DNA from 4 places in the Streptomyces sp. NPDC096311 genome. Region 1 is predicted to be linked to each of the others. Evidence: riboswitches for the same ligand, from Rfam matches in the RefSeq annotation. Region 1 holds a riboswitch; each other region holds the start of a gene.
The links. Region 1 has a riboswitch for thiamine pyrophosphate ahead of thiC (phosphomethylpyrimidine synthase ThiC). Riboswitches for the same ligand answer to the same signal wherever they lie in the genome.
Positions count from the first base shown of each region.

Region 1 (5,091 bases):
CGACCGTGCCCACACTGCTCTGCGCGATCGAGAAGAGCAGCAGCAACGGAAGCGCGGCACCCGCGTACGCCAGGACGAGCGTGTTGACGACCGATGCGATGTGGTCACGGCCGATCCGGATGCCCGCACGGTACAGATCGCGCCAGCCCATCGTCGGGCTGGCCTCGTGCAGTTCCCAGACCGCCGAGGTTTGCGTCACCGTCACATCGTCAAGCACACCGAGCGAACCGATGATGACGCCCGCGAGCAGCAGACCGCTCATGTCGATGGACGGATACAGGCCATGGATCAGACCGGTGTTGTCGTCAGTGTTGCCGGTCAGCGCCGCCCAGCCGATGAACTCCGAGCCGAGGATGCCGATCAGCACCAGGGAGAGCAGGGTCCCCAGCACCGCCACGGACGTACGGGCCGAGAGGCCATGGCACATGTAGAGCGCGATCAGCATGATCGCGCTCGCCCCGACTACGGCCACGACCAGCGGATTCGAGCCCTGAAGGATCGCGGGCAGGATGAAGAAGGTCAGGATCACGAAGCTGATGGCCAGTGCTACCAGCGCCATGACACCGCGCATCCGGCCCACCACCACGACGGCCAGCGCGAAGATCCCGGCGAGCAGCGCCATCGGGAACTTCCGGTTCACATCGGTGACCGAGTACTGCAGGTCCCTGGGCGCGGAGGGCTCGTAGGCGGCCACGACCTTCTCGCCCTCGTGCAACTGCCGTGACTGGTCAGGCTGGATGATCTCCGTGAACGTGCGGTTCTTGTCCTTGCCGGTGTCGATCCGGATCGTCGCCTTTTTGCAGTCGCCCGTCGCCTCTTGTTGCGCGGAGGAGCCCTCGGCGGTGGACGTGTCGCCGGTCGAGGTCTCCCCCGACGCGTTCACGGACTTGCAGCTGACCTTGTCGACCTTGGTGACCGTGGCCTGCTGGGTCTGTCGGTCGAAGCCGACGCCGGTGCGTTCGTGGGAAGGGGCGCCACCGGGCCAGAGCACCGCGAGACCTACAACGACCGCGGCGGCGAAGGGGATCAGGATGGCCGCGATGACCTTGCGCAGATGCTTGGAGACGGGCGTGGCGGGCCCATGGCTGTGACTGTGCGAGTGCCCAGACCCGTGCCCTTCCCCAGACCCGTGCCCGTCTCCAGGGCCGTGCCCGTTCCCCGGTCCAGGTCCCTTCCCAGGCCCGTCCCCAGACCCGGATCCATGTCCGTGTCCGCCCCCGGGGCCGTGCCCGTGTCCCTCACCCGGTCCGTGCCCATGCCCGACTCCTGGACCGGGGCCGGGGCCACCACCCGGCCCGTGCCCGCGGCCGTCTCCGGAACCAGGCCCATAGCCGTCTCCGGGACCGCGTCGGCGCGGCGGCTCGGACGGCGGGAACGGGGGCTGCTGCGTTGTGGTCACCGACCGATCATCGCAAGAACGGCGAGGGCCCTCTGTTCACCGCGCCAGATATGACGCTAGCGTGGAGTCACCTTTGCACACGCGGGAGCTCGGAGCACCGGGCTGAGAGGGCGCTGACCTCCGTCTTAGCGATGTTTCACGTGGAACGAGTGATGTTTCACAAGGGACATCGGCAGACGGAATCCGCTGCGTCGACCGCCGAACCTGTTACCGGGTAATGCCGGCGTAGGGAGTAGGTCTCATGACCAACAAGGACGTACGCACGCCTGCCTCCAGCCAGATGGGCGAGGCGCCTGCCGCGCCCGAGGGCGAACAGCCGCGGGAGGCCGGGAAGTCCATCGGCTGGCACAAGGGATACGTCGGGGGTTCGCGCCCCGATCTGCGGGTGCCGGTCCGTCAAGTGCACCTCACCAACGGGCAGTCCGTCACGCTGTACGACACCTCCGGCCCGTACACCGATCCGATCGTCGACACCGACGTGCGCAGGGGCCTCGCGCCACTGCGCGAGAACTGGATCATCGCCCGCGGTGACACCGAGGAGTACGCGGGCCGTCCCGTCCGTCCCGAGGACGACGGAATCAAGCACACCTCACCGCGCGGGGGCCTGCGCAACCTCGACGCGGTCTTCCCGGGGCGGCCGCGCCAGCCGCGTCGAGGCCGTCCCGGAGAGGCGGTCACGCAGCTCGCGTACGCCCGGCGGGGCGAGATCACGCCCGAGATGGAGTTCGTGGCGGTCCGCGAGAACGTCGACCCCGAGGTCGTACGCGAGGAGATCGCCGCCGGTCGCGCGGTGCTGCCCGCGAACGTCAACCACCCGGAGATCGAGCCGATGATCATCGGCAAGCGGTTCCTGGTGAAGGTCAACGCCAACATCGGCAACTCCGCCGTCACCTCCTCCATCGAGGAGGAGGTCGAGAAGATGACCTGGGCGACCCGCTGGGGCGCGGACACGGTCATGGACCTGTCCACCGGCCGCAATATCCACACCACGCGGGAATGGGTCCTGCGCAACTCCCCTGTCCCCATCGGCACGGTGCCGCTCTACCAGGCTCTGGAGAAGGTGGACGGCCGCGCCGAGGAGCTGACCTGGGAGATCTACAAGGACACGGTCGTCGAGCAGGCCGAGCAGGGCGTGGACTACATGACGGTCCACGCGGGCGTGCGGCTGCCGTACGTGCCGCTCACCGCGAACCGCAAGACCGGCATCGTCTCGCGCGGCGGCTCGATCATGGCGGCCTGGTGCCTCGCGCACCACAAGGAATCGTTCCTCTACGAGAACTTCGAGGAACTCTGCGAGATCCTCGCGGCGTACGACGTCACGTACTCGCTCGGCGACGGGCTGCGGCCCGGGTCGATCGCGGACGCCAACGACGCGGCTCAGTTCGCGGAGTTGAGGACGCTCGGGGAACTCAACACGATCGCGAAGCGTTTTCACGTACAGACGATGATCGAGGGCCCGGGACATGTCCCGATGCACAAGATCAAGGAGAATATCGACCTTCAGCAGGAGATCTGTGATGAAGCTCCGTTCTATACGCTCGGCCCGCTGACGACGGACGTCGCGCCGGCGTACGACCACATCACCTCCGGCATCGGTGCCGCGATGATCGCCTGGTGGGGCACGGCCATGCTCTGCTATGTCACGCCCAAGGAGCACTTGGGCCTGCCCAATCGTGACGACGTCAAGACCGGCGTCATCACCTACAAGATCGCCGCCCACGCAGCCGACCTCGCCAAGGGGCACCCAGGTGCACAGGAATGGGACGACGCGCTGTCCGACGCCCGCTTCGAGTTCCGGTGGGAGGACCAGTTCAACCTGGCCCTCGACCCGGACACGGCACGGGAGTTCCACGACGAGACCCTGCCGGCCGAACCCGCCAAGACGGCGCACTTCTGCTCCATGTGCGGCCCGAAGTTCTGCTCGATGAAGATCAGCCAGAGCATCACCGAGCAGTTCGGCGGTACGGCAGCCGCGGGGGCGTCGGCTGAAGAGGTCGCCGAGGGGATGCTGCAGAAGTCTCGGGAGTTCGCCGCCGCGGGCAACCGGGTCTATCTGCCGCTCGCGGACTGATTCGCACGCACGCGCACTCGTGCCCGGAGCCGTTCGCCGCGTACATCAGGCGCAACGAACGGCTCCCGGGCCGCGTTCTCTCGGCAGACTGGGCCCATGACATCGACATCCATGAGCAAGGGCGCCAACCTTCCCGTCGCCGCCGGGACGGTGCGGGCCGTGCTCGGCTGGAGAGGAGGAGCCGGCGCGCCGGACGCGGATGCCTCGGCGCTGCTGCTTGGCCAGGGCGGACGCGTGCGGGACGACGGGGACTTCGTCTTCTACAACCAGCCGCAGCACGCCTCCGGCGCCGTACGGCATCTCGGGAAGCAGCGGGACGGCGCTGCCACGACGGACACCGTCGAGGTGGACCTGCATGCCCTGGAACCGGAGATCGAGCGGGTCGTCCTGTGCGCCTCGGCCGATGGTGGCACCTTCGGCGGGCTGTCCGGACTGACGCTGCGGCTGCTCGATGCCGGGACTCAGCAGGAGATCGCGCGCTTCGAGATGGAGGCCACGACGGAGACGGCGTTCATCGGGGGCGAGCTGTATCTGCGGGGAGGGCAGTGGAAGTTCCGGGCGGTCGGGCAGGGGTATGCGTCCGGGCTGGCCGGTCTCGCCACCGACTTCGGTATCAGCGTGGAGTCCGGCGGGGCCGGTGCGCCCGGGCCGGAGTCGGCGGTTTCGTCCGGGGGCACACCGGCGGTTTCGACCGCGCTCCCGCCGACGGGCTCACGGACAGCCGCTTCCAGCGCTGCGGGCGCCCCGCCGGCACCCCCGGCATCTCCGGTATCCCCAGTGTCCCCGGCTTCCTCTCCGCGTCTCAGCAAGGGCGAGGAGCGGTTGCCGGTGGACATGCGCAAGCGGCTCTCGTTGCGCAAGGAGCAGGTGGCGGTCAGCCTGCGGAAGCACGGTGCGGAGGGGGTCACGGCGCGCGTCGTGTTGATCCTCGACGCCTCCGGTTCCATGTCGTTCCTGTACTCGAAGGGCGTCGTGGCCGATGTGGTGGAGCGGATGGCCGCGGTGGCGGCGCAGTTGGACGACGACGGGGTGATGCAGGCGTGGACGTTCGCCTCCCATGCCGCCCGGCTGCCGGACCTGAGTCCGGGCGAGCTGCCCGAGTGGCTGCAGCTCCATGTCCGCGTCGGTGAGCTGAGCCTGTTCCGGCGGAGCAAGAAGCCGCGGAAGGGCCTGCTGCCGGGGCAGGTGGACATGCGGTCGGTCGGTATCCAGAACGAGGAGCAGAAGGCGATCGCCGAGGTGCGTACGTATGTACGAGAGCACCCGGCTGTCGATCCCACGCTGGTGTTGTTCTTCTCCGACGGAGGTGTCTACCGGAACAAGGAGATCGAGCAGGAGCTGAGGGACGCGGTGGAGGAGCCGATCTTCTGGCAGTTCGTGGGCCTGGGGCGGTCGAACTACGGCGTGCTGGAGCGGTTCGACACGCTGCCCGGTCGGCGCGTCGACAACGTGGGGTTCTTCGCGGTGGACGACATCAGCGGCGTACCGGACCCGGAGTTGTACGACCGGCTGCTTTCCCAGTTCCCAGCTTGGATGAGGGCCGCCCGGGGGCTCGGCATCATCTGACGGGGCGCGCCGGGACCGTACGAGCGGGACGGGCGGGACGAGCGAGGCGGGCGCC
Region 1 is NZ_JBIWFN010000022.1:95,270-100,360, forward strand. It holds gene ACIRA5_RS41715 (YibE/F family protein) at 1-1,399, opposite strand, end outside; TPP riboswitch at 1,471-1,648, shown strand; gene thiC (phosphomethylpyrimidine synthase ThiC) at 1,641-3,470, shown strand; gene ACIRA5_RS41725 (VWA domain-containing protein) at 3,567-5,036, shown strand.

Region 2 (5,091 bases), on a different contig from region 1:
CTCGGTCACGGGACAAGCCTGCCATCCCGGACTGACACTCGGTACCCGAGCGCCCCCCGGACCGCCGTCCGGGCGACGCAGACCGGGCGGTCATGCCGTGGCGTCCTTCAGAGGGCGGGAAGGGTCGGCCAGGACGTCCGGATGCATGGGCATGCCCGCCTCGATGAGGCGGCGGCCCTGGGCCAGGTCACGGGGACGCCCCACGGCCAGCAGGGCGATGAGGCGGCTCTCGCGGAGCCAGCACACCGTCCAGGCCGCGCCCGACGGGTCGCCCCGCCAGATGGTCGTATCGGCGGGGGTGTGATGGCCGACGTACTGGACGAAGCGGCCGAACTGCTCGGACCAGAAGTACGGGACCGGGTCGTAGGCCGCCGGGGCCTCGCCGATGATGTTCGCCGCGACCGTGCGCGGCGCCTGGAGGGCGTTGTCCCAGTGGTGGACGAGGAGGCGCTGCTCGTAGCGGCCCGACGGGAAGGAGGCGCAGTCGCCGACCGCGTAGACGTCCGGCACGGAGGTACGCAGGTGGTTGTCGGCGACCACTTCGCGGTGGGCACCGAGCTCGATGCCGGAGCCGGCCAGCCAGGCGGTGGCGGGGCGCGCGCCGATGCCGACGACCACGGCGCCCGCCGGCACCCTCGTGCCGTCGTCAAGGATCACCGCGCCGGGCTCGACGCGCTCCACACGCGCGTGGGTGCGCAGCGACGCCCCGCTGTCCGCGTACCAGGCGGTCATCGGCGCGGCCACCTCCGCGGGCAGCGCGCCGGCCAGCGGCCGGTCGGCGGCCTCGACGACCGTGACCGCGCACCCGGCCTCACGTGCCGCCGTCGCGAACTCCGCACCGATCCAGCCCGCCCCGACGACCACGATGTCGTGCTGCTGGGCGAGCACGGGGCGCAGCCGCTCGGCGTCGTCCAGGGTCCGCAGCAGATGGACGCCGGGAACGCCCTCGGCGCCCGGCAGCTGGATCGGTTCCGCGCCGGTCGCGAGGACCAGGACGTCGTAGGGCACCGGTCCTGCCTCGGTGTCCAGCTCATGGTCCGCGGGGCGCACGCCCAGCGCCTCGCAGCCGAGCCGCAGTTCGATGTCCAGCGCCTCGAAGTCGATGTCGAAGGCGGAGCCCTCGGCCTTGCCGAGCAGCACCGCCTTGGACAGGGGTGGCCGGTCGTACGGCTGGTGCGGCTCGGCGCCGATCAGCGTCACATTCCCGGTGAATCCCTGTTCCCGCAGGGCGACCGCCGTCTGTACGCCGGCCATGCCCGCGCCCACGATGACGACCCGCCGTGCCGTACGCACCTGTGCCCGCGTCTGCTCGCTCACCTGATCACCATAGACAACTGACAATCTGTCAGTCAGGGGACGTGCGCAGTGACCTGTTCCACAACGCTCGTACCGCTTCCGTCCTGGGACTCCCACTCCCAGGTCTCCTCCAGGCGCAACCGTCCGTCGGGCAGCTCCACGACCACGGACACGCAGTGGCCCGACGAGGTGCTGCCGTCGTGCTTCAGCTGCACGTAACGGAAGTCGAGGCGGTCGCCCTCCCGCGTCCCCACGAGGTGACCGCGTACGACGTCCCCGCCCGCGTACTCGGCCCAGATCTCGCCGTCCTTCTCGTGGTACGTGAACCGGGTGCGCGTACCGACCTGCCCGGGGGCCTGGTCGGCGACCGGGGCGAGGACCAGGCCGTCGAGCGTACGGGCCATGGGCGGAGGCTCCCTTACTGAGACATACGGCAGCGGCTAGGGTGGCCAACGTAAAGCACTCGCGGGAGCCCGGACGCACCGGGCTGAGAGGGAGGCTGGCGGCCTCCGACCGTACGAACCTGATCCGGGTCATGCCGGCGAAGGGAGGGGCTGGACGCCCATGTCGCCTACGCGTACACCTGCACGTTCCTCGGATGCGCCGTCATCGGACGCACGTGCGTCAGACGTCCTCGTCATCGGGGGCGGGATCATCGGTCTGGTGACCGCCTGGCGGGCCGCGCAGCGCGGGTTCACCGTCGCGGTCGTGGACCCCGAGCCGGGCGGCGGGGCGGCACGGGTGGCCGCCGGAATGCTCGCCGCCGTCACCGAGCTGCACTACGGCGAGCAGACCCTGCTGGGCCTGAACCTCGCCTCCGCGCGCCGCTATCCCGACTTCGCCGCCGAACTCACCGAGGCGAGCGGCCAGGACCTCGGCTACCGCCGGTGCGGCACGCTGGCCGTCGCGCTGGACGCCGACGACCGGGCTCACCTGCGCGAACTGCACGCCTTGCAACACCGCTCGGGGCTCGAATCGGAGTGGCTCAGCGGCCGGGAGTGCCGCCGTCTGGAGCCCATGCTCGCGCCGGGCGTGCGCGGCGGGCTGCGGGTCGACGGCGACCACCAGATCGACCCGCGCCGGCTCGCGAAGGCCCTGGTCACGGCGTGTGAGCGAGCCGGAGTGGAGTTCCACCGGACGTGGGCGGAGCGCTTGACCGTCGTACGGGACCGGGCCGCCGGGGTCGTCACGACGGGCGGTGAACGGCTGGCGGCGGGACAGGTGGTGCTCGCCGCCGGGAGCCTCAGCGGAAAGCTCCCGGGCGTGCCTGCCGACGTACTGCCGCCCGTACGGCCCGTGAAGGGTCAGGTGCTGCGGCTGACCGTGCCGAAGCGGTACGCGCCGTTCCTGAGCCGGACCGTGCGGGCCGTGGTCCGCGGCAGCCAGGTCTACCTGGTGCCGCGGGAGAACGGTGAGCTCGTCGTGGGCGCCACCAGCGAGGAGCTGGGCTGGGACACGACGGTGACCGCGGGCGGGGTCTACGAGCTGCTGCGCGACGCCCACGAGCTGGTGCCCGGGATCACCGAGCTGCCGCTCACCGAGACGCGCGCGGGCCTGCGGCCCGGGTCGCCCGACAACGCGCCGCTGCTCGGCCCGACCGCGCTCGACGGGCTGCTGCTGGCCACCGGGCACTACCGCAACGGCGTGCTGCTCACGCCCGTCACCGGGGACGCCATGGCGCACGCCCTGACCACCGGCGAGCTCCCGGAAGAGGCCCGCCCCTTCACCCCCGGGCGCTTCAGCGCCGCACTCACGGAGCAGACCGTATGAACATCTTCGTCAACGGAGAGCGACGGCTCGTCGCCGCCGACACGGCCCTCGACGCGCTCGTCGCCACCCTCACCGTCGCGCCGTCCGGCGTCGCCGCCGCGCTCAACGAAACCGTCGTCCCGCGCACGCAGTGGTCGTCCACGGCCCTCTCCGAGGGAGACCGCGTCGAAGTCCTCACCGCAGTCCAAGGAGGCTGAACCATGGCCGACGATCCGTTTGTCCTCGGAGGTACGTCCTTCTCGTCCCGGCTGATCATGGGGACGGGGGGTGCGCCCAGCCTCGACGTCCTGGAGCGGTCGCTCGTGGCGTCCGGCACGGAGCTGACGACGGTCGCGATGCGGCGGGTGAATCCCGCGGCGCACGGCTCGGTGCTGTCCGTGCTCGACAAGCTGGGCATCCGGGTGCTGCCGAACACGGCGGGGTGTTTCACCGCGGGCGAGGCCGTGCTGACCGCGCGGCTCGCGCGGGAGGCGCTCGGTACGGAGCTGGTCAAGCTGGAGGTCATCGCCGACGAGCGGACCCTGCTGCCGGATCCGATCGAGTTGCTGGACGCCGCCGAGACGCTGGTCGACGACGGGTTCACCGTGCTGCCGTACACCAACGACGATCCCGTGCTCGCGCGGAAGCTGGAGGACGTGGGGTGCGCGGCGGTCATGCCGCTCGGGTCGCCCATCGGGTCCGGTCTCGGCATCCGCAACCCGCACAACTTCCAGCTGATCGTGGAGCACGCGCGTGTGCCGGTGATTCTGGACGCGGGGGCCGGTACGGCGTCGGATGCGGCGTTCGCGATGGAGCTGGGGTGTGCGGGCGTCATGCTGGCGTCGGCCGTGACCCGGGCCCAGGAGCCGGTGCTGATGGCCGAGGGTATGAAGCACGCGGTGGAAGCCGGGCGGCTCGCGTGGCGTGCGGGGCGGATTCCTCGGCGGCACTTCGCCTCCGCGTCGTCTCCTGCGGAGGGGCTGGCGCGGTTGGATCCTGAGCGGCCCGCTTTCTAGGTACCTGGCGTCTGTGTTTTTTCTCCCGCCCGCGCACCGCCCGTTTCCAGTCGGCTGGAAAGTGTGCGTCGCCTGTGGGGGGCGGGGTGCCGTTGGCGGCTGGGGGGTGGCGGGGCAGGCTGCCTTACCTTCCCTGTGCACGGCATGTGGACCGGATCGATCAAGCGTGCGAGATCCGTCACAGGTCGGCTGCAGTCCCGCTCCGGAATTGGCCGGAAGGGTGGGGGTGACAGTGGCGGCTCGTAGACTCGCCTGCGTGGATACGACCCTTCAGGACCCGCTTGTCGGGCAAGTGCTCGACGGCCGCTACCGCGTCGACGCACGGATCGCAGTCGGCGGGATGGCCACGGTCTACCGGGCCCTGGACACCCGCCTCGACCGCGTACTCGCGCTCAAGGTGATGCACCCGACGCTGGCCGCCGACGGCTCGTTCGTCGAGCGGTTCATCCGGGAGGCCAAGTCGGTGGCCCGGCTCGCGCACCCCAACGTGGTGCAGGTCTTCGACCAGGGCGCGGACGGGTCGTACGTCTATCTGGCCATGGAGTACGTCGCCGGCTGCACCCTGCGTGACGTGCTGCGCGAGCGCGGGGCGCTGCAGCCGCGGGCAGCCCTGGACGTCCTGGAGCCGGTGCTCGCCGCGCTCGGCGCCGCGCACCGCGCCGGGTTCGTGCACCGCGACATGAAGCCGGAGAACGTCCTGATAGGGGACGACGGCCGGGTCAAGGTGGCCGACTTCGGCCTCGTCCGAGCCGTGGACACCGTCACGAACACGACAGGGGCCGTCCTTGGCACCGTGTCGTACCTCGCCCCCGAGCAGATCGAGAACGGCACCGCGGACACCCGCGTCGACGTCTACGCCTGCGGGGTCGTCCTCTACGAGATGCTCACCGGCGGCAAGCCGCACTCAGGGGACTCCCCCGCCCAGGTGCTCTACCAGCACCTGCACGCGGATGTGCCGCCGCCCTCGGCCGCCGTGCCCTCGATGCCCTACGTCCTGGACGAGCTGGTCGCCTCGGCGACCGCCCGCAAC
Region 2 is NZ_JBIWFN010000002.1:5,908-10,998, forward strand. It holds gene ACIRA5_RS04605 (Rv2175c family DNA-binding protein) at 1-9, opposite strand, end outside; gene ACIRA5_RS04610 (NAD(P)/FAD-dependent oxidoreductase) at 91-1,317, opposite strand; gene ACIRA5_RS04615 (hypothetical protein) at 1,350-1,700, opposite strand; TPP riboswitch at 1,752-1,863, shown strand; gene thiO (glycine oxidase ThiO) at 1,861-3,066, shown strand; gene thiS (sulfur carrier protein ThiS) at 3,063-3,263, shown strand; gene ACIRA5_RS04630 (thiazole synthase) at 3,267-4,061, shown strand; gene pknB (Stk1 family PASTA domain-containing Ser/Thr kinase) at 4,318-5,091, shown strand, end outside.
Region 2: linked by a shared signal. The riboswitch ahead of thiO (glycine oxidase ThiO) and the one ahead of thiC (phosphomethylpyrimidine synthase ThiC) in region 1 are both predicted to bind thiamine pyrophosphate.

Region 3 (5,091 bases), on a different contig from region 1:
GGGCCGCAGCCTCCGGAAGGCCTGTTTGACGTCGATGAGGACTTGGCGACCGAGGAGTACCTGGGGCTGCACGAAGTGTTCGAGGAACTGGGAGCTTCCACCAGGCTGGTCTGTGTGTTCTTCACGGCTGACGCCGAAAACGGCATCCATGCCATCCACTGGGGGGACGCCCATCTCGAACCTGACCGTACCTTCACATGGCGCTACAGGGAACAGCTCCCGGTCGCTCCCATGCAGCTGGAGTGACGGACGATGGAGCCGTGGCATGGACGTGGCTGGTCGGGGCTGACTGAGTCCCGGGCCGTCCCTGGGCCGTGCGAGGACGGCCGAAGCTGACAGAGGACGCCCACGGGTGACCACCCCCACCCCGCTCTGGCCTGGGCCCCCGGAGTTGATCTGCGACACTGGATGGGTTATGCCTGCACCCGGAGAACTCACATTCGTCGCCCCCCGCGGAGCCAAGAAGCCGCCGCGGCACCTCGCCGACCTCACGCCCGCCGAGCGCAAAGAGGCGGTTGCCGCGATCGGTGAGAAGCCGTTTCGCGCCAAGCAGCTCTCGCAGCACTACTTCGCGCGGTACGCGCACGACCCCGCGGAGTGGACGGACATCCCGGCCGCCGCGCGCGGCAAGCTCCAGGAGGCGCTGCTTCCCGAGCTGATGACGGTCGTGCGGCATCTGTCGACCGACCAGGACACCACCCGCAAGACGCTGTGGCGCCTGTTCGACGGCACGCTCGTCGAGTCCGTGCTGATGCGCTACCCGGACCGGGTGACCATGTGCATCAGCTCGCAGGCGGGCTGCGGGATGAACTGCCCGTTCTGCGCCACCGGACAGGCCGGGCTGGACCGGAACCTGTCCACGGGCGAGATCGTGCACCAGATCGTGGACGGGATGCGGGCCCTCAGGGACGGCGAGATCCCGGGCGGCCCGGCGCGGCTGAGCAACATCGTCTTCATGGGCATGGGCGAGCCGCTCGCCAACTACAAGCGAGTGGTGGGCGCCATCCGCGCGCTCACCGACCCCGAGCCGGACGGGCTCGGGCTCTCGCAGCGGGGGATCACCGTGTCGACGGTCGGGCTGGTGCCCGCCATCCACCGGTTCTCCGACGAGGGCTTCAAGTGCCGCCTCGCCATCTCGCTGCACGCCCCGGACGACGAGCTGCGCGACACCCTCGTGCCCGTCAACACGCGGTGGAAGGTGCGCGAGGTGCTGGACGCCGGCTGGGAGTACGCGGCCAAGTCCGGGCGCCGGCTGTCCATCGAGTACGCCCTCATCCGGGACATCAACGACCAGGCATGGCGTGGTGACCGGCTCGGGCGGCTGCTCAGGGGCAAGCCCGTACACGTCAACCTCATCCCGCTGAACCCGACACCAGGTTCGAAGTGGACCGCCTCGCGGCCCGAGGACGAGAAGGCCTTCGTCGAGGCGATCGCGGCTCACGGGGTGCCGGTGACCGTCCGGGACACCCGGGGCCAGGAGATCGACGGAGCCTGTGGTCAGCTCGCCGCCACCGAGCGGTAATCTGGCGAGGTCCAACCACATCTTCATATTCCGACAGGGGAGCGCCACAGCGCTGAGAGTGCGGTAGCCGGAGCACCGGTGGGCCGCAGACCCTCTGAACCTTGCCCAGGTCATTCTGGGTAGGAAGTTCGGGCATCACTCAAGCTGTTGCGCCCTGCCCGGGAACCTTCCGAGGATCCCGGGCAGGGCCGCGTCTCTTCCTGGTCATCCCAGGAGGAATTCAGTGATCACCAAGAGGACGACCACGGCCGCCGTCATCGGGCTGGGCCTCGTCACGCTGTCCGCGTGCGGGTCCTCCGACAGCGGCGGTGCCGGGGACTCCAAGACCATCACGCTCGTCAGCCACGACTCGTGGGCCGTGTCGAAGAGCGTGCTGGAGGACTTCGAGAAGCAGTCCGGGTACAAGGTCAGGGTCCTCAAGGACGGCGACGCCGGGCAGGCCGTCAACAAGGCCATCCTCACCAAGGACAACCCGCAGGGCGACGTCTTCTTCGGCGTCGACAACACCCTGCTGTCCCGCGCGCTCGACAACGGGCTGTTCCAGCCGTACGAGGCCAAGGGCTCCGACCAGATCGTCCAGCAGTACCGGATCGACCAGGACAGGCACCGGGTCACGCCCATCGACTCCGGTGACATCTGCGTCAACTACGACAAGGCCTACTTCAGCAAGCACGAGCTGGCCCCGCCGGCCTCCTTCGACGACCTGATCAAGCCCGCGTACAAGAACCTCCTCGTCACCGAGAACGCGGGCACGTCCTCGCCCGGCCTCGGCTTCCTGCTCGGGACCGCTGCGAAGTACGGGGATGGGGGCACCTCCCGCTCGAGCGAAGCCGAGAGTGGGGGAGGCTGGCAGGACTACTGGAAGAAGCTCAAGGCCAACGGCGTGAAGGTGGTCGACGGCTGGGAGCAGGCCTACAACGACGAGTTCTCCGGGTCCGCGGGCGGCAAGAAGGCCAAGGCCGACCGGCCGCTGGTCGTCTCGTACGCCTCCTCCCCGCCCGCCGAGGTGATCTACGCCGATCCGAAGCCGAAGACCGCGCCGACCGGGGTCGCGAGCGGCACCTGCTTCCGCCAGGTCGAGTACGCGGGGCTGCTGAGCAACGCGAAGAACACCAAGGGCGGCAAGGCGCTTCTCGACTTCCTCATCAGCGTCAAATTCCAGGACGACATGCCGCTGAACATGTTCGTGTACCCGGTCCGCGAGACCGCGCAGGTACCCGAGGAGTTCGTGAAGTTCGGCCCGCAGGCCAAGAACCCCGAGACCCTGGCCCCTGCCAAGATCGCCGGCAACCGTGACCAGTGGGTCAAGTCGTGGACCTCGCTCGTACTGAAGTAGCGCCTCGAAGGAGCCGCAAGGAGAGCGTGACGCGGATGGGGCTGATGGCCCTGCCCGTCGCGTTCTTCGCCGTCTTCTTCGCCTATCCCGTCACCGCGATCGTCGCCCGTGGCCTCAAGATCGACGGGGCCTGGCGGTTCGGACGGATCGGTGAGGTGCTCGCGCAGTCCGACATCCGGCACGTCCTGTGGTTCACCACCTGGCAGGCGCTCGCCTCCACGGCGCTCACGCTGCTGATCGCGCTCCCCGGCGCGTATGTCTTCGCGCGCTTCGATTTCAGGGGCAAGCAGGTGCTGCGGGCGGTGGTGACCGTCCCGTTCGTACTGCCGACGGTCGTGGTCGGTACGGCGTTCCTGGCCCTGGTGGGCCGGGGCGGACTCCTCGACCAGCTGTGGGGTGTACGGCTGGACACCACCGTCTGGGCGATTCTGCTCGCGCACGTCTTCTTCAACTACGCGGTGGTCGTACGGACCGTCGGTGGCCTCTGGTCGCAGCTCGACCCGCGTCAGGAGGAGGCCGCGCGGATGCTGGGTGCCTCCCGGTTCGCGGCCTGGCGCAAGGTGACGCTGCCGGCGCTGAGCCCGGCCGTGGCCGCCGCCGCGCTCATGGTCTTCCTCTTCACCTTCACCTCGTTCGGTGTGGTGCAGATCCTCGGCGGGCCGACCTTCTCCACCCTCGAGGTCGAGATCTACCGGCAGACCTCGGAGATCTTCGACCTCGCGACCGCGGCGGTGCTGACGATCGTGCAGTTCGTGGCGGTCGTCGCGATCCTCGCCGTGCACGCCTGGACCGTACGCCGCCGGGAGACCGCCCTGCGCCTGGTGGCCCCGGAGGTGACCGTGCGCAGGCCGCGCGGGGCCGGCCAGTGGGCACTGCTGGGCGGGGTCCTGGCGAGCATCCTCGTTCTTCTCGTCCTGCCGCTCGGGGTACTGGTCCAGCGGTCCCTGGACGCACCCGGCGGCTACGGATTCGCGTACTACAAGGCGTTGACCTCGGCCGACAGCGGCATCTTCCTGGTGGCGCCGATCGCGGCGATCGGCAACTCGCTGGAGTACGCGCTGGCCGCCACCGCCATCGCCGTAGTGATCGGCGGTCTCGCGGCCGCCGCGCTCACGCGGCGTACCGGGCGTCTCGTACGGGGTTTCGACGCGCTGCTGATGCTGCCGCTCGGGGTGTCCGCCGTGACCGTCGGGTTCGGCTTCCTGATCGCGCTCGACGAACCGCCGCTGGATCTGCGCTCCTCCTGGATCCTGGTGCCGCTCGCGCAGGCTCTGGTGGGCGTCCCCTTCGTCGTGCGCACCATGCTGCCGGTGCTGCGGGCGGTGGACGGCCGGCTCCGGGAGGCCGCCGCCGTCCTCGGAGCCTCGCCCTGGCGGGTGTGGCGGGAGGTCGATCTGCCGTTGGTGCGGCGGGCGCTGCTGATCGCGGCGGGGTTCGCCTTCGCCGTGTCACTGGGCGAGTTCGGGGCGACGGTCTTCATCGCGCGGCCCGACAACCCGACCCTGCCCGTCGCCGTGGCCCGGCTGCTCGGGCGCGCGGGTGACCTCAACTACGGCCAGGCGATGGCCCTTTCGACGATCTTGATGGTGGTGTGCGCGGTGGCCCTGCTGCTGTTGGAACGTATCCGCACCGACCGGACGGGGGAGTTCTGATGGCGCGACTCGCGAAGCAAGCGACGCAGGAGGAGCAGGAGGCGCAGGAGGTGACGACGGAGCATCCCCGGATCCAGGCCCAGGCCCGGACCCAGGACCGGACACAGTCCCGGACGCGCGAGGCCCTGCTGAAGGTCGAGGCCGCGACCGTACGTTTCGGCGGTCGGCCGGTGCTCGACGCCGTCGGCCTCGATGTCGCCGAGCACGAGATCGTGTGTGTGCTCGGACCGAGCGGCAGCGGCAAGTCCACGCTGCTGCGGACGGTGGCCGGACTGCAGTCGCTCGACACGGGCCGCGTGCTCCTGGCGGGACGCGACCAGGCAGGGGTGCCCGCGCACAAGCGGGGTGTCGGGCTGATGTTCCAGGACCACCAGCTCTTCCCGCAGCGGGACGTGGGCGGCAATGTCGCCTTCGGGCTGCGGATGCATGGCGCGTCGAAGGAGCAACAGGGCGCACGAGTCGAGGAGTTGCTGGAGCTGGTGGGGCTGCCCGGAGCCCGCGCACGCGCCGTCGCCGCCCTCTCCGGCGGTGAGCAACAGCGGGTCGCGCTGGCCCGTGCGCTCGCCCCGCGCCCCCGGCTG
Region 3 is NZ_JBIWFN010000009.1:127,939-133,029, reverse strand. It holds gene ACIRA5_RS23520 (hypothetical protein) at 1-246, shown strand, start outside; gene rlmN (23S rRNA (adenine(2503)-C(2))-methyltransferase RlmN) at 416-1,522, shown strand; TPP riboswitch at 1,548-1,666, shown strand; gene ACIRA5_RS23510 (thiamine ABC transporter substrate binding subunit) at 1,749-2,858, shown strand; gene ACIRA5_RS23505 (ABC transporter permease) at 2,834-4,510, shown strand; gene ACIRA5_RS23500 (ABC transporter ATP-binding protein) at 4,510-5,091, shown strand, end outside.
Region 3: linked by a shared signal. The riboswitch ahead of ACIRA5_RS23510 (thiamine ABC transporter substrate binding subunit) and the one ahead of thiC (phosphomethylpyrimidine synthase ThiC) in region 1 are both predicted to bind thiamine pyrophosphate.

Region 4 (5,091 bases), on a different contig from region 1:
TGCGGGGCACGGCCGATCCGCGGCTGGGTGAACTGCTCGGCGCGCTCACCCGTCATCTGCACGACTTCGTGCGCGAGACGGAGCCGACGATGGCGGAATGGGAACGCGCGATCGGATTCCTCACCGCGACCGGGCAACAGTGCACCGACACCCGCCAGGAGTTCATCCTGCTGTCGGACGTGCTCGGCGTGTCCATGCTCCTGGAGACGCTGGGCGGCCACCGCGGCCCGGGTGCCACCGAGTCGACGGTCCTCGGCCCGTTCCACCTGACCAGATCGCCGATCCGCGCACTCGGCGCGAACATCGACCTGGTGGGCAGGGGCGAGCCGTGCGTGGTCAGCGGCCGGGTACTGGGCAAGGGCGGCACCCCGCTGCCGGGCGCGGTGCTCGACGTGTGGCAGGCCGACTCCGAGGGCTACTACGACGTACAGCAGCCGGCCGGCAACGGGCGGGGACTGTTCACCGCCGACGCCGAAGGCCGCTTCTGGTTCCGCACCTGCGTACCGAGCCCGTACCCGATCCCCACCGACGGCCCGGTCGGCGAACTGCTGCGCGCCACGGCCCGGCACCCCTACCGCCCGGCCCACATCCACTTCATCGCCTCGGCCGAGGGCCACACCCCGGTCACCACGCACATCTTCGTCGCGGGCAGCGACTACCTGGACTCCGACGCGGTGTTCGCCGTCAAGAAGAGCCTGGTCCAGGACTTCACAGAGACCGACGACCCGTCCCTGGCACGGGAGTTCGGCGTCCCGAACCCCTTCCGCCACGCCCGCTTCGACCTCGTACTGGAACCGGAATGAGCACCATGGCCGACAGGAACACCCCGCTCGACTTCTCCTACGAGACCCGGCCCGCGCGGATCGTCTTCCGGCCCGGCGCCGCCGTCTCCGCGACCCCCGACGAGGCCGCCAGGCTCGGGCTGCGCAGGGTGCTGGTGGTCTGCGGCAGCAGGGGCGAGGACACGGCACGCGCGGTCGCGGACGCCCTGGGCGAGGCCTGCGCGGGGCTGCACGCCGAGGCCCGGATGCACGTACCCGTCGAGGTCGCCGACCGGGCCGTCGAGGCGGCGCGCGCGGCCGGCGCCGACGGGTGTGTCGCGGTCGGCGGCGGCTCGGCGATCGGCCTGGGCAAGGCGATCGCGCTGCGCACCGGTCTGCCCCTGATCGCCGTGCCCTCCACCTACTCCGGCTCCGAGATGACCCCGGTCTGGGGACTCACCGAGCACGGCGCCAAGCGCACCGGACGCGACTTCGCCGTCCAGCCCCGCAGCGTCGTCTACGACCCCGAACTCACCCTCTCGCTCCCCGTCCCCCTCACCGTCACCAGCGGCGTCAACGCGCTCGCCCACGCCGTCGAGGCCCTCTACGCGCCCGACGCCTCGCCCCTCGTCTCGCTCATGGCCGAGGAGGGCGTACGGGCGATGACGCAGGCCCTGCCGCTGGTGGCCGCCGCCCCCGGTGACCTCGACGCGCGCGGCCGGGCCCTGTACGGCGCCTGGCTCTGCGGCGCCTGTCTCGGCGCCACCACCATGGGCCTGCACCACAAGCTGTGCCACGTCCTCGGTGGGACCTTCGGCCTGCCGCACGCCGAGACGCACACGGTCGTCCTCCCGTACGCCCTCGCCTACAACGCGCCCGCCGCACCCCGGGCTGTCGCGGCGCTCTCGCGCGCCCTGGGCGGCGCCGACGACGTCCCCCACGCCCTGTGGGCCCTGGCCGGAAGCCTCGGCGCCCCCCGGAGCCTCGCCGAACTCGGCCTCAAGGAGACCGACCTGGCGGTGGCCGCCGAGCAGGCCGCCGGACAGCCGTACCCGAACCCGCGCGAGGTCACCGTGGACGGTGTACTGGCGCTGCTGACCGCGGCGTACCAGGGCAAGGAGCCGCGCGTCGACGCGTAGCCGCGGGGGCGTACGGCCCGCGCGGGCACCTCCCCCTGGGGCAGACCGCGCCCGCCGGGCTATCCTGACCGCCGAACCGGACACGGGGTGCCCCGCACGAGGGCTGAGATCACACCCGTCGAACCTGAACCAGTTAGGACTGGCGGAGGGATGTCTCATGTCGTTGCCGTATGCCCGTAACGCTCGCGGTGAGGTGGCCGTCGGAGGCCCGCAGGGCGTGTTCGACGGGCGGATGCCCACCGCCCCGGGGGATCTGCACGTCGAGGCGCGCGGAATCGCCCCGGTCCCGGAGGACCACCGCTACGGCGGCCCCGGCCGCCTGTTCACCGTGTGGTTCGCCCCCAACCTGACCATGACCGGCGTGTTCACCGGCACCGTCGGCATCGCGCTCGGCCTGGACTTCTCCACCGCGCTCGCCGCCGTCGTGCTGGGCACCCTTCTGGGGGCGGTACCGACCGCGTACCTCGGCACCTGGGGGAGCCAGACCGGCGCCGGACAGCTGCCCCTCGCCCGCCTCGCGTTCGGCCGGGCGGTGGTCGTCCCCGGCGCCCTGCAGTGGCTCTCGTCCATCGCCTGGGACGCGCTGATCGGCCTCTTCGGAGGGGACGCGCTGGCCCAGCTGTGCGGCTGGCCGTTCTGGCTGGGCGTGCTCGTCATGATGGCGGCGCAGGGGGCGCTCGGCGTCCTCGGCTACGAGGTGATCCACCGGCTCCAGACCGTGATGACCTTCGCCCTCGCCGCCGCGTTCGTGGCCCTGACCGTCAAGCTCCTGAGCGGCGCCCACACCACCCCCGCCGCCACCGCCCACGGCGCCGACCGGGCCGGGGCCTTCGTCCTGACCTGCACGATCGCGCTCAGCCTCGCGCTGTCGTGGGCCCCGTACGCGAGCGACTTCAGCCGCTATCTGCCGCGTACGGCGTCCCGCCCGCGCATGTTCTGGTACACCCTGGCCGGCATCGCCGTGTCCTTCGTGGCCGTCCAGGCGCTCGGACTGTGGGGCGCGGCCGTCTTCACCGACCAGACCGCCCGCGGCGTCGACACCCTGCTCGGCGGCGGCGCCCTCGGCGCGTTCGGCCTGCTCGCCGTGGCGCTCGCCGCGCTGAGCAGCAACGCCATGAACGACTACAGCGGCTCGCTCGCCCTGCAGACCATGGGTGTACGGCTACCGCGTCCGGCCGCCGCCGCGCTGGCCGCCGTCCTCGGCTTCCCGCTCGTGCTGTGGATGCACGCCGCCGACACCACGGCCCGCTTCCAGAACGTCCTGCTGTTCGTCGGCTACTGGATTCCCGGGTTCGTCGCGATCGTCGTCGTCGACTGGCTCGCCCGGGCCAGGGCCCGCGGCGGCGCCCCCGTCGACCTGGCCGTCGAGAGCGCCCGCCCGCGCCCGTGGTGGCCCGCGCTCGTGGCGTTCGCCGCCGCCTTCGCCGCCGCGGTGCCCTTCATGAGCACCAGCCTGTACGTCGGCCCGGTCGCGCATGCCCTGCACGGCGCCGACACCGCCTACGGGGTGGCGTTCGTCGCGGCCCTGCTGGTCTACGCCCCGCTGCGCCTGCGCCGCTGACCCCGACCCCCTCTCACCCCCTTCGTACGGAGTGACACCCACCATGCCCGCGAACACGCCGACCGCCCCGCCCCGTGTCCTGACCATCGCCGGATCGGACTCCGGGGGCGGCGCCGGTATCCAGGCCGACCTGAAGACCATGCTCGCGCTGGGCGCGCACGGGATGAGCGTGCTCACCGCCGTCACCGCGCAGAACTCCCTCGGCGTCCAGGGAGCCTGGGAGCTTCCCGCCGAGGCGGTGCGCGCGCAGTACCGCAGCGTCGTGTACGACATCGGTGTGCAGGCCGTGAAGACCGGCATGCTCGCCTCGCCCCTGCTCGTCGAGACCGTCGCCGAACTGCTCTCGGACGTCGGCGCACCCGTGGTGGTGGACCCCGTGAGCGTCTCCAAGCACGGCGACCGGCTGCTGGCGGACGACGCGCTGGACGCCGTACGGACCGCCCTGCTGCCGCTCGCGACGGTGGCCACCCCGAATCTCGACGAGACCGCCGAGCTGACCGGGATCAAGGCCACCGGCGAGCGCGACATGTGCCGGGCCGCGGAACAGCTGCTGTCGTACGGGCCCCGCTGGGTCCTGGTGAAGGGCGGCCACCTGCCCGGCGAGGCCGTCGACCTGCTGACCGACGGCACCGAACAACACTGGTTCCGGGCCCCACGCCACGACAACCGTCATACGCACGGCACCGGTTGCACCCTGGCCTCGGCCATCGCGGTGGGGCTGGCGCAGGGGCGGGCGGTGCCGGAGGCGGTGCGGCTGGCGAAGGAGTACGTCACCGGCGCGATCGCCGCGGGATTCGCCCTGGGCGCGGGCCTCGGACCGGTCGACCACGGCTGGCGCACGCGCGCCTGAACGCCGCGGATCCGTCCGCACGGCGGACGACGCCGCCGTCCCGCGCGGCGACCGAAGGGGAACCCGGACGTCAGTCGGTCGGCGTGATCGTTGTCTCGACCCGGGCGGTGAGCGCCGCGGCGGGCGTGCATCCGCCGACCGTCTACCGCCTCTTCGGCGACAAAGAGGGCCTGCTCGACGCGGTCGTCGCCGACGGCTTCACCGCGTACCTGACCAGCAGGGCCGCCCGGAAGCCCACCGACGACCCGGTCGAGGACCTTCGCGCCGGCGGGGATCCGCACGTAGGCCTCGGCCTGGCCAACCCGGCGCTGTACACCCTGATGTACGGCCGGTACCGCCCCGGTACGCCCTCGCCCGTGGCGCTGGCCGCCTTCGAGGTCCTCGCCGAGCACATGCGGCGCATCGCCGAGGCGGGCCGGCCGCGCGTCCCCGAGGACCGCGCCGCGGACCTCGTCCACGCGGCCGGCTGCGGTACGACGCTCACGCTCATCGCCACCCCTGGGGACCGCCGGGATCCGGAGCCGGCCCGCACCGCCCGCGAGGCGGTCATCGCGGCGATCGCCATGGACGCCCCTGTCGCGCCCGCACCCGGGCCCGTCGCGGCCGCCGTCACCCTCCGGGCCGTACTCCCGCAGACCGACGCCCTGACGGCGCCGGAACGCGGCCTCGTGCAGGAGTGGCTCAACCGAATCGCCGATCCGGGCTGAGGGCGGCTCGGGCTGAGGCCGGTTCGGCTGGGTGGGGGCGGCCGCCCCCGTGCCTACGCGGAACCGGGTACGA
Region 4 is NZ_JBIWFN010000031.1:49,190-54,280, reverse strand. It holds gene ACIRA5_RS48215 (dioxygenase) at 1-803, shown strand, start outside; gene ACIRA5_RS48210 (maleylacetate reductase) at 809-1,900, shown strand; TPP riboswitch at 1,974-2,068, shown strand; gene ACIRA5_RS48205 (purine-cytosine permease family protein) at 2,058-3,461, shown strand; gene thiD (bifunctional hydroxymethylpyrimidine kinase/phosphomethylpyrimidine kinase) at 3,505-4,311, shown strand; gene ACIRA5_RS48195 (TetR/AcrR family transcriptional regulator) at 4,395-5,018, shown strand.
Region 4: linked by a shared signal. The riboswitch ahead of ACIRA5_RS48205 (purine-cytosine permease family protein) and the one ahead of thiC (phosphomethylpyrimidine synthase ThiC) in region 1 are both predicted to bind thiamine pyrophosphate.